DNA from 4 places in the Synechococcus sp. BMK-MC-1 genome. Region 4 is predicted to be linked to each of the others. Evidence: predicted binding sites of a transcription regulator. Region 4 holds the regulator's gene; each other region holds the start of a gene.
What was found. Region 4 encodes NtcA, which controls nitrogen genes in cyanobacteria. Its sites were predicted from a motif close to GTANCNNNNGNTAC; they were not measured.

Region 1 (2,196 bases), 560 kb from region 4:
TTGATCTATGTGATTCCTTTGATCATCAGCTCCTGGCAACTTTTTGTGGTGGGAACGTTTCTGCCCCATCGCAAAAACCCCCATCAAGCTGATGGTTTCCATCAACCAATCAGCCTCGATCTTCATCCGATACTGTCGTTCGCAGCTTGTTACCACTTTGGCTATCATCGCGAACATCACAGTTATCCAACAGTGCCCTGGCATCAACTCCCCGAAGCCCGCACTGCTTACGCTCAAATCTGAACCCAGTTCAGCACCTCTGCCCCGACCTCACACCTCGACAAAACCATGTCAGCAGCTGACTGGACACACCAGGAACAATCCATTGCCAGGAACGCCTTCGAAACTGGCAAACAACGCTCAATTGAAGCATTGATTGTGATTTTGAGAGAGCAAAGTGCTCTGCTCGACACACCCGAATCAATCTGGAAATATCACGATTTTCTCAGCAGTGAACGTTATCAATATGAAGGACGAGCTGAATTTGACACAGCCAATATTTTGTTCAATCTGGCTGACATGATCAAACAAAATTTAATAAGTTACGAAGACCTTGAAGGCCTTGAACAAACCAAACTCAGCAAAATCAAAGCCATGGCCATGTTTTGAAGTCAGCCCAGGCTGAACGCATGCTTTTCAACTGAGGATTGCACTGAATTGGTTTTCGGTTGAATCTTGATCGATGTCGGCCTCAGAGCACAGGCCAGGGCGCGGAACGGCTGATGCACGCCCTCCACAATCAACGTTCCCATTGGATGGGAGTGGGCAAGATTGAGCTTCATCGTCAAACCGGTTGTGTAACGGAATCTGCGTCGCCTTGATTCCTTCACGCAGCCTCGCGGATTCAAGGGCTCTTGACGAGCCATGTTCAGAAAATCTTCCAGGCCGTACTTGCAAAGTTGTCGCCGTTGTCACGGCCGGCTTGCCCTGTCCCCCCAACCATGACCTCATCGACATGTTCAGCCATGACCAGCGAACAGGCCATTGAATTGATCGGCTCCGCTGTGGACTACAGCCAACAACGCAGCAAGCTGCTCGCCAGCACCGAGCGTCTCTCCGACGCCGAGGCCATCCGCCGAGAATTCGATGAATGGCTTAACCCCACCGGGGATTGCTTGCCTCTGATGCCATGTCCGTTGCCGGAAGCGGGTTGATCACCGCCCATTCATCACTGTGTATCCGAATGAACGACACGGTGGTTGACGGCTTCGCTATGAAGAGTCTGTAGCAACAGCTACAAGAACACGTTCACCTCACCTCCGGTGAGGCGCAGTTCGACTCAGGCCATGGAACGGGGACCTGAGCTTGCTTCGAGGAACCATCATGACGCTCACCTATCGCGGCCAGACGTACGTGCCGAATCACACGGCTGCCACCCGGCAGCCTGTGGTTCTGGTGTATCGCGGTCGACAGTTGACCAAGTGAATGGCCACCGCCAGCCGGCGGTGCTGACGCCCTGCTCCGGCAGGGCTTTTTTGATGCTCTTGCGGGACCACCTGCTGACAGCCGGCCTGGAGCGATGGCATCTTGAACACATGAAACATCGCTCCCTGCTGCAGCGGCTCGGCTCCTATCTGATGGGCCTGGTGGATGAGTACTGGACCATGCGCGAACCGCAGAGCTACGGCGAGAAAGCCCCCAGCTGCACAGTGCGCTGCGACGACGAGCACTGCGAGCGCGCGGACTGAGCAGGGCGATCCGGTGGCGGTTGTTACCAGCCCAAAAGGAAAGGATCTCGATCTCCTCATGCAGCCCCCCCGGCCTCAATGACGCCTGTGTGACCACGGGTAGGTTCCGGGCGCCCCGCAATGCGGCCTTGAACACAACGCGTCTGCAGTCACTGGATGCCATCGCCGCTCCCTGCATCCATGGCGCCTGGCGACTGGTGAGCTACCTGGTGGAGGAGAAAACCAGCGGCGACACCTTCAGGCCGATGGGTGACCACCCAACGGGTTATGCGCTGTTCACCCCGGAAGGACGGGTTTCGTTCACGCTCACTGCTGAAGGCCGCACACCCACAACCGACCGCGAAGGCGACGCGGCTCTGCTCAGCAGCCTGGTGGCCTACTCCGGAACCTACAGGCTGGAGGACGACCGCTGGATCACTGCGGTTGATGTGGCCTGGAAGCCGGAATGGGTGGGTACCGAACAGATGCGCCACTTCTCGATTGACGCTGACCAGCTCACGGTGCGAAC
Region 2 (2,196 bases), 440 kb from region 4:
ACGACAACCCCTCCTGTTTCTGGGGATGAAGTCCGTAATGAGATCGGGGTTCGGTCGCAAACACGGAGCCGGGGTCTGGAGTTAAGGGACCGAAGATCTGTTCAACGTCTGAACGGAATGCATCGATGCCAACGGAGTCGAGATACAACCGGAAGCGACCTTTAGGGCGCTTGTCCCGTTCCCCGTTGTCTCTCCAGAGTGAGATCACAGCATCGGTGATGCGGCAGATCTCATTTGGCTTCACCCAAGCATTCAGGGGAATGGCATAAGCATTCATCTGCGAGGAGAGGATCCCGCCAATCCATACACCAAAGCCCATTTCGCCGTTGTGCTCAACAGGGTGGAAGACGATGTCGTTGTGAAGGAGGAAATTATCTTTAGCGCCTGCGACGGCTGTATTCCATTTGCGCGGCAGGTTGGAATAGTCGGGATTGCCTTGACAGTTATTGGTTAGAAAGTTCTGGAGTTCCGTGGTGTACGGGCGGGTATCAACAATTTCGTGGGGATCAATTCCGGCCAGAGGGTTACCGGTGACATTCCGAGGGTTGTCGAAACCGGATTGGATTGAGCTGAGCCCTGCTTCCTTAAGGCGCTTCAGGATTTCAGGCAGGTCGTTGAGCAGAACGCCGCGCAACTGCAGATTCTGACGTGTGGTGATATCGCAACTGCCGCTCTCACCGTAGCGTTCAACAATTGATGCGACGACGCGCAGTTGTTGTGCCGAAAGAACACCGTTCGGAACTCTCAGGCGCAACATAAACTGTCCTGGGGTTTTGGGTCGCCAGAACATTCCGTACCACTTCAAACGCAGTTGCAGGTCTGTCTCATCGACTTGCTCCCAACCGATTTCGGCGAATTTCTCAATTTCAGCTCCAACCAGAAGACCATCTTTAGCGGCCTTGTTCTGCTCGATCTTGTTGAGCTTCTTGCCGTCCAGATAGGGCCTGGAGGGAGAGCTGATCGTCATGGTCTTGAAGAAGAAAGGACAGACTGATCACTTCAAGCAGTGCGTGAATCAATCGTTGACGGACCCCTGGTCCGCTGGCGTGTCGGAACGAAAGCGACGCCAATCACAGTTTTCCCTTTCGTTGTATTGCTGTCGGTAGCAGTTGGAACATTTTTCAGGCCCTGCTGGCTTTGGGCTTGGTGAGACCAAAATGTGACTTCAGATACAGCTTCGAAGCAGGTGCAGCCGTAGAAGGCACCATTCCGCGTTTTCAGTATTGGCGTCCAACTTCGCCAAGCATGCGCACAGCTCCGTGCCTCAACATCTGCCAGACCCGTTTCATGGCGGCGAAGTCCCGATCCAGTTCGCTTTGAAACCGGTCTCCGTTCAGGCGTTGGCGGCTCTCCGGGCGATAACGTTGATCTGTGCGCCTCCGTTCGGAACGCGCCTCCATTGCGGCTCGGTCCAATGCGGTTCGGTCCATAGCGGAACGGTTGGAGGTACGTCGGCGGGTCATGGAGCTGAACTTGGTCAACATGCACCGATGAGAACAGCCGCTCCTGCCTCCAGGGCGTGGCCATTGCTACCAAACAGTGCTTTGCTGCCTCAGCGTGCAATCCGTCTGGTGGTGCACGGTCGTGCTGGAGGCGAAGTTCCAGAGGCCCTGCGACGGCTTTGCCAGTCTGTGCAGTCAGCTCGCCGGGCTCCTGTGGAGCTTGAAGTCCTCACCGGGACTTCATCCCCGTCTCGATCTGATCGGCCTCTATGGCTGGTGCCGATGCTGCTCTGGCCCGGCGCCCATGCCCGGGTTGATGTTCCGATGATCCGTCGTCGTCTCGTCGGGGAAGGCCAGTCCGTGACGCTGCTGCCATTTCTAGGAGCGTGGACCAGCTGGTGGAGCCTGGTGGCTCAGGCGCTGCAGATGCATGCATCAGCAACGGGCGTGTTGATTCATCACCCTCTCCGTCCAGGCTTGGCTGATCGCTTCTTGGCCCAGCTCTCCGTGCGTATGGGGCGCCCGCTTGTGCCGTTTGATCAATGGCCTGAGTACCAACGCCTCCACCCAGAAGCCCAGCCACTCACCTTGGCGTTGGCTCCAAACCGGATGACTGAGTCCCTCGGGGAGGCTGGAGAATGGCCCCCTCTGCTGGACCATCCCCTGATCCGTCAGGGCCTGATCGATTTGCTGGTTTCCTTGCCGTGACTACTGCTAACAGTTCTGGAATCGTTTATCTCGTCGGTGCTGGTCC
Region 3 (2,196 bases), 470 kb from region 4:
TGGTGACGGGGCGGCCAGCGTTAAGTTCGATGTCGCCGGGTTCGGGCAACAGTTCACCGGGAATCAGCGGGGCCATGGCAAGGATGCAGGGTGGTGGGTCAGCGAATTGGGTCGTGCAGGGTCACGAGCTTGGTGCCATCGGGAAACACCGCTTCGATCTGCACCTCGTGAACCAGTTCGGGAATGCCGTCCATGACTTGCTCGCGGCTCAGCCAGGTCGTGCCCTCCTGCATCAGCTCTGCAACGTTCTTTCCGTCGCGGGCACCCTCCAGCACAAGGAAGCTCAGCCAAGCCACCGCTTCGGGGTGGTTGAGCCTGAGGCCACGCTTGAGTCGCCGTTCGGCCAGTAATGCCGCGGTAACAATCAGGAGCTTGTCTTTTTCCTGGGGACTGAGATGCATGGACTGGCTCGGTCGTTCTCAGTGTGTCCCTACCGCGGGCCAAGCAGTGTTCGCTATGAACGATGACGTCGGCAAAGGCTGTTCCTGCAAAGGCCAGACCCTTGGGATCTGTGGACTGCTCAAGGCGCGCAGGGCGCGGGTGCGAGCCCAGATGCGGCTGAACCAGAAGCGGGCATCGCGGCTGGACGGACCGGCATAACGGGCCACCAGGCCCTGATCCAAGCTGCTGCAGCGCAGCGTGCCTTCAAGGCCTGCGCGATCGCTGCGGACCAGCTCCAGCAGTTGCGTCAGAGCATCGCCGCTCAAGGGCATCGGTGCAGCCCACACCAGCGATCCGAACACTGGCTGTTTGTTCAGTCCGTGCTGGTCGTTGAGGGCGTCGCCCCCCAAGTCCAACCGGTCCACGATTTCCCAGCGATCGGCTTGATGAGGTTTATCACTGCGTCGGCAGATGCTCAGGGCTGAGCGCCAGCGACCCTGCTGCAGGGTTTCTCCAGCGGCGGTGCGGCCCAGCCGCACGATTTCTGCACTGAGAAAGGAGGCGTCAGCTGGTAGTTGCACCGTCAGATGCTGCTCATAGAGGGCATTTGCATAAAGCACCAGCTCCTGGGGTAGCCATTCCAGATCGCTGCTCTTCGCCAGTTTGCAGTGCACCTGTTGACGGGCCCATTGGCCTTCGGGGTAGAGGCGGCTGCGACCGATGGACCCGTAGACCTTCTGCGCGGCGACGCTGGTGATCAGGCCGCGACTGTTTGTTTTCAGGTCCAGGGCAATGCTGAGTTGGTCGCCACCCACCAGTCCTCCAGCTGTATGCAGGATTGGCAGCTCACAGCGGCCGTCTTTGCCCTGTTCAGCCCGCAGAAGCTTGAACGGGGCGCTGCAGCCCCCTTGGTGAACTGTGCCTGCGTCGCCGCGTTCGGTCTGCCGGTGTTCAAACCGCAGCTCGCAGCGGCCATGCCAGGGATCGAGGCGTTGCATCCCCCCACGCTCGGCGCTTGAGCTGCGATGACCTGTAGCAATCAACACCAAATCAACGCAGACGGCTGGGCAGGCTCAGGGTGAACGCGGAGAAGCCTTGGACGACAACGCGATGAGTGACAACGCGAGCGATCACAAACCGATCGTGTTGGAGCATCGCCAAGTGGGTGAGGCAGTTGGAGATCTTCCGCCCGACCGCCGCCTGCAATTGCCGCTCACGGCCGAAGATCGCACGGTGCTCCGTGGTCGCCGCCGTAGCCATTGTGGACGTTCTCTTTTGCTTCAGTTGCCGCGGGAGGGCGCCCTTCAGCCCGGTGATCGCTTGTTCGATCAATCCCGGAGCTGGGAGGTGGTGGTGATTGCGGCGCCGGAGCCGTTATTGCGGGTGCAGGCGGATTCAGTCTTGGAGCTCCTGCAGGCGGCGTATCACCTTGGCAACCGCCATGTGGCCCTCGAGTTTCACGACGGGGACTTGTTGTTGCTGGCGGATTCAGTGCTGGAGGCGATGTTGCGCAGCCGTGGCTTGCATGTGAGTGCCTGTGAGCGTCCGTTTGTTCCGGAGGGAGGCGCTTATGGGGGTGGTCACAGCCATGCCCACAGCCACAGCCATGCCCACAGCCATGAAACGCCATGACCTCCCTGGCGTTGCTCCAGTTGGTGAGCCCGGCTTTGCCGGTGGGAGCGTTCAGTTACTCGGAGGGGTTGGAAGTCTTGATCCAGGCCGGAGCGCTGAAGAGTGAGGCTGGTCTCGAGCAATGGTTGAGCGCCGAGCTGGAGCGAGGATCCCTGCGGTTGGAGGCTGCCGCCCTCGCCACCC
Region 4 (2,196 bases):
CGTGCGCACCGGCCGAACCGCTGTGCTCTGCAGCGTTTGCCATGAAGAAGGCGTGCCCCGTTGGCGCCGTGACCAGGGCCTCGGCTGGCTCAGCGCGGAATACCGGCTGCTTCCGGGGTCCACCCCCGAACGCCAGCGACGGGAATGGCTCAAGCTCTCCGGCCGCACCCAGGAGATTCAACGCCTGATCGGTCGCAGCTTGCGCGCAGCACTCTCCATGGAGGCACTTGGGGAGAACACCCTGCTGATCGACTGCGACGTGATTCAGGCTGATGCGGGCACACGCACGGCCTCGGTCACTGGAGCCTGGCTTGCCCTGCAGAACGCCTGTGAATCTCTCGTGAAGCAGGGAGTGCTGCAGAGCAATCCGGTCTGCTCCCAGGTGGCAGCCGTTTCGGTGGGACTGCTCGGAGGCGAGGCCCTGCTTGATCTGGATTACAGCGAGGATTCCCAGGCTGACGTGGACCTCAACGTGGTGATGAATGACAGTGGCGAGCTGCTGGAACTTCAGGGCACAGCGGAAGGCAAAGCCTTCAGCAGACAGCAACTGAACCTGCTCCTCGACCGCGCGGAGCCTGGACTGAAGCAACTAATGGACGCCCAGAAGGAAGCGCTACGACTGCGCTGAGCCCCTGGAACCGTGTGCGTTGCTACAGGGTGGGAATCGATCGCTCCTTAATTTCCTTGAAGCGAGGTGCTGGCCATGCCCGAAGTAATCCGCGGCTTCAGCCGCACAGTGCCCCAGCAGGGCCGCATGGGCAACGTGAGCCTCGCCAACGCACCCGCTCCCACCAGCAGAACCCTGTTGGAGGTGATCCGCGACCTCGACGGTGCCAACACGGAGCTGATCGAACGCAACAAGACCATTTTCTTCCCCGGCGATCCGGCGGAAAAGGTGTATCTGATCCGCCGAGGTGCAGTGCGCCTCTCTCGCGTTTATGAGTCAGGGGAAGAGATCACCGTGGCGCTGCTTCGAGAGAACAGCCTGTTCGGTGTGCTCTCCCTGCTCACCGGCCATCGCTCTGATCGCTTCTACCACTCCGTGGCCTTCACGAGAGTGGAAATGGTCACGGCTCCCGCCACCTCGGTCCGCCAAGCCATCGAAGCCGATACCTCGGTTGGACTGCTCTTGCTGCAGGGACTCTCAAGCCGAATCCTCCAAACGGAGACCATGATCGAGACGCTCACCCACCGCGATATGTCGTCCCGCCTGGTGAGTTTTCTGCTGGTGCTTTGCCGCGACTTCGGCATTCCTGGAAGCCAGGGGATCACCATCGATCTGCGACTGTCGCATCAAGCCATCGCCGAGGCCATCGGATCCACCCGAGTCACGATCACTCGTCTGCTCGGAGACCTTCGCAATTCAGGGCTTGTGGAGATTGACCGCAAAAAAATCACGGTTCTCGATCCAATTGCCCTGGCCAAACGCTTCAGTTGAACGTTGGACAGGTGAAGATAGCGGCGTTCCAGCTGCACGCCCTGCGATGAATTCTCTGTGACCGGCTGGTTACTGCTGCTGTCATTGCTGGTGCTTGGGGGTGTGCTCTCGACCTTGGGGGATCGCCTCGGCTCCAAGGTGGGTAAGGCACGCCTGAGCCTTTTCGGCCTGCGTCCCCGCCAGACTGCGGTGGTGATCACCGTGCTCACCGGCAGCTTGATCAGCGTCCTCTCCCTGGGGCTGATGCTGCTCGTCAGCAGGCAGTTGCGCGTCGGCCTGTTTGAGTTGAACGACCTTCAGGCGCGCCTGCGCAGCAGCCGTGCCGATCTCAAGTCCAGTCGGTCGGCACAGCGACAATCCAGACGACAACTGGAGACAGCGCGCAAGGATGAGATTGAAGTGCGTCGTCGCCTTGAGGAAGCGCGCAAACAAGCCACGGAGCTGAGAGACACCCTCAAACCCCTGCAGGAGCAAACCCGCCGGCTGGAAGCCGAGCGACAACGCCTTAGCCAGGACGTTCGCCAACGCGATGACGAAATCCGCAGAACCGACCGAGAGCTCGCCGCGGTGCGGGATCGCATTCGCTCCGGCGAAGCCGAATTGAAACAGCTGGAAGACAATCTTCTGGCCCTGCGCCGCGGCAACGTGGCCATCAGCAGTGGTCAGCCCTTGGCAACAGTCACGCTCAGGCTTGAACGCCCTGACCAGGCGCGCCAGGTCATCGACCAGGTGTTGCGGGAAGCCAATCTTCAGGCCTA

Region 1: SynBMKMC1_RS05345 (DUF4278 domain-containing protein) is a predicted target of NtcA. The motif match lies at 1,225-1,238, and genes of this name have one in related genera.
Region 2: SynBMKMC1_RS14275 (ferredoxin--nitrite reductase) is a predicted target of NtcA. The motif match lies at 1,103-1,116, and genes of this name have one in related genera.
Region 3: SynBMKMC1_RS14130 (urease accessory protein UreD) is a predicted target of NtcA. The motif match lies at 1,414-1,427, and genes of this name have one in related genera.

The regions. Positions count from the first base shown of each region.
Region 1 is NZ_CP047939.1:955,255-957,450, reverse strand. Features, by position in the region: gene SynBMKMC1_RS05360 (fatty acid desaturase) at 1-243, shown strand, start outside; gene SynBMKMC1_RS05355 (hypothetical protein) at 289-609, shown strand; gene SynBMKMC1_RS05350 (hypothetical protein) at 966-1,154, shown strand; gene SynBMKMC1_RS05345 (DUF4278 domain-containing protein) at 1,324-1,425, shown strand; gene SynBMKMC1_RS14525 (hypothetical protein) at 1,536-1,688, shown strand; gene SynBMKMC1_RS05335 (lipocalin-like domain-containing protein) at 1,778-2,196, shown strand, end outside.
Region 2 is NZ_CP047939.1:2,553,441-2,555,636, reverse strand. Features, by position in the region: gene SynBMKMC1_RS14275 (ferredoxin--nitrite reductase) at 1-967, opposite strand, end outside; gene SynBMKMC1_RS14270 (hypothetical protein) at 1,218-1,463, opposite strand; gene SynBMKMC1_RS14265 (DNA mismatch repair protein MutS) at 1,491-2,150, shown strand; gene cobA (uroporphyrinogen-III C-methyltransferase) at 2,147-2,196, shown strand, end outside.
Region 3 is NZ_CP047939.1:2,526,927-2,529,122, reverse strand. Features, by position in the region: gene SynBMKMC1_RS14140 (urease subunit beta) at 1-76, opposite strand, end outside; gene SynBMKMC1_RS14135 (urease subunit gamma) at 99-401, opposite strand; gene SynBMKMC1_RS14130 (urease accessory protein UreD) at 420-1,379, opposite strand; gene ureE (urease accessory protein UreE) at 1,492-2,013, shown strand; gene SynBMKMC1_RS14120 (urease accessory protein UreF) at 2,010-2,196, shown strand, end outside.
Region 4 is NZ_CP047939.1:391,873-394,068, reverse strand. Features, by position in the region: gene rph (ribonuclease PH) at 1-628, shown strand, start outside; gene ntcA (global nitrogen regulator NtcA) at 704-1,438, shown strand; gene SynBMKMC1_RS01990 (DUF3084 domain-containing protein) at 1,496-2,196, shown strand, end outside.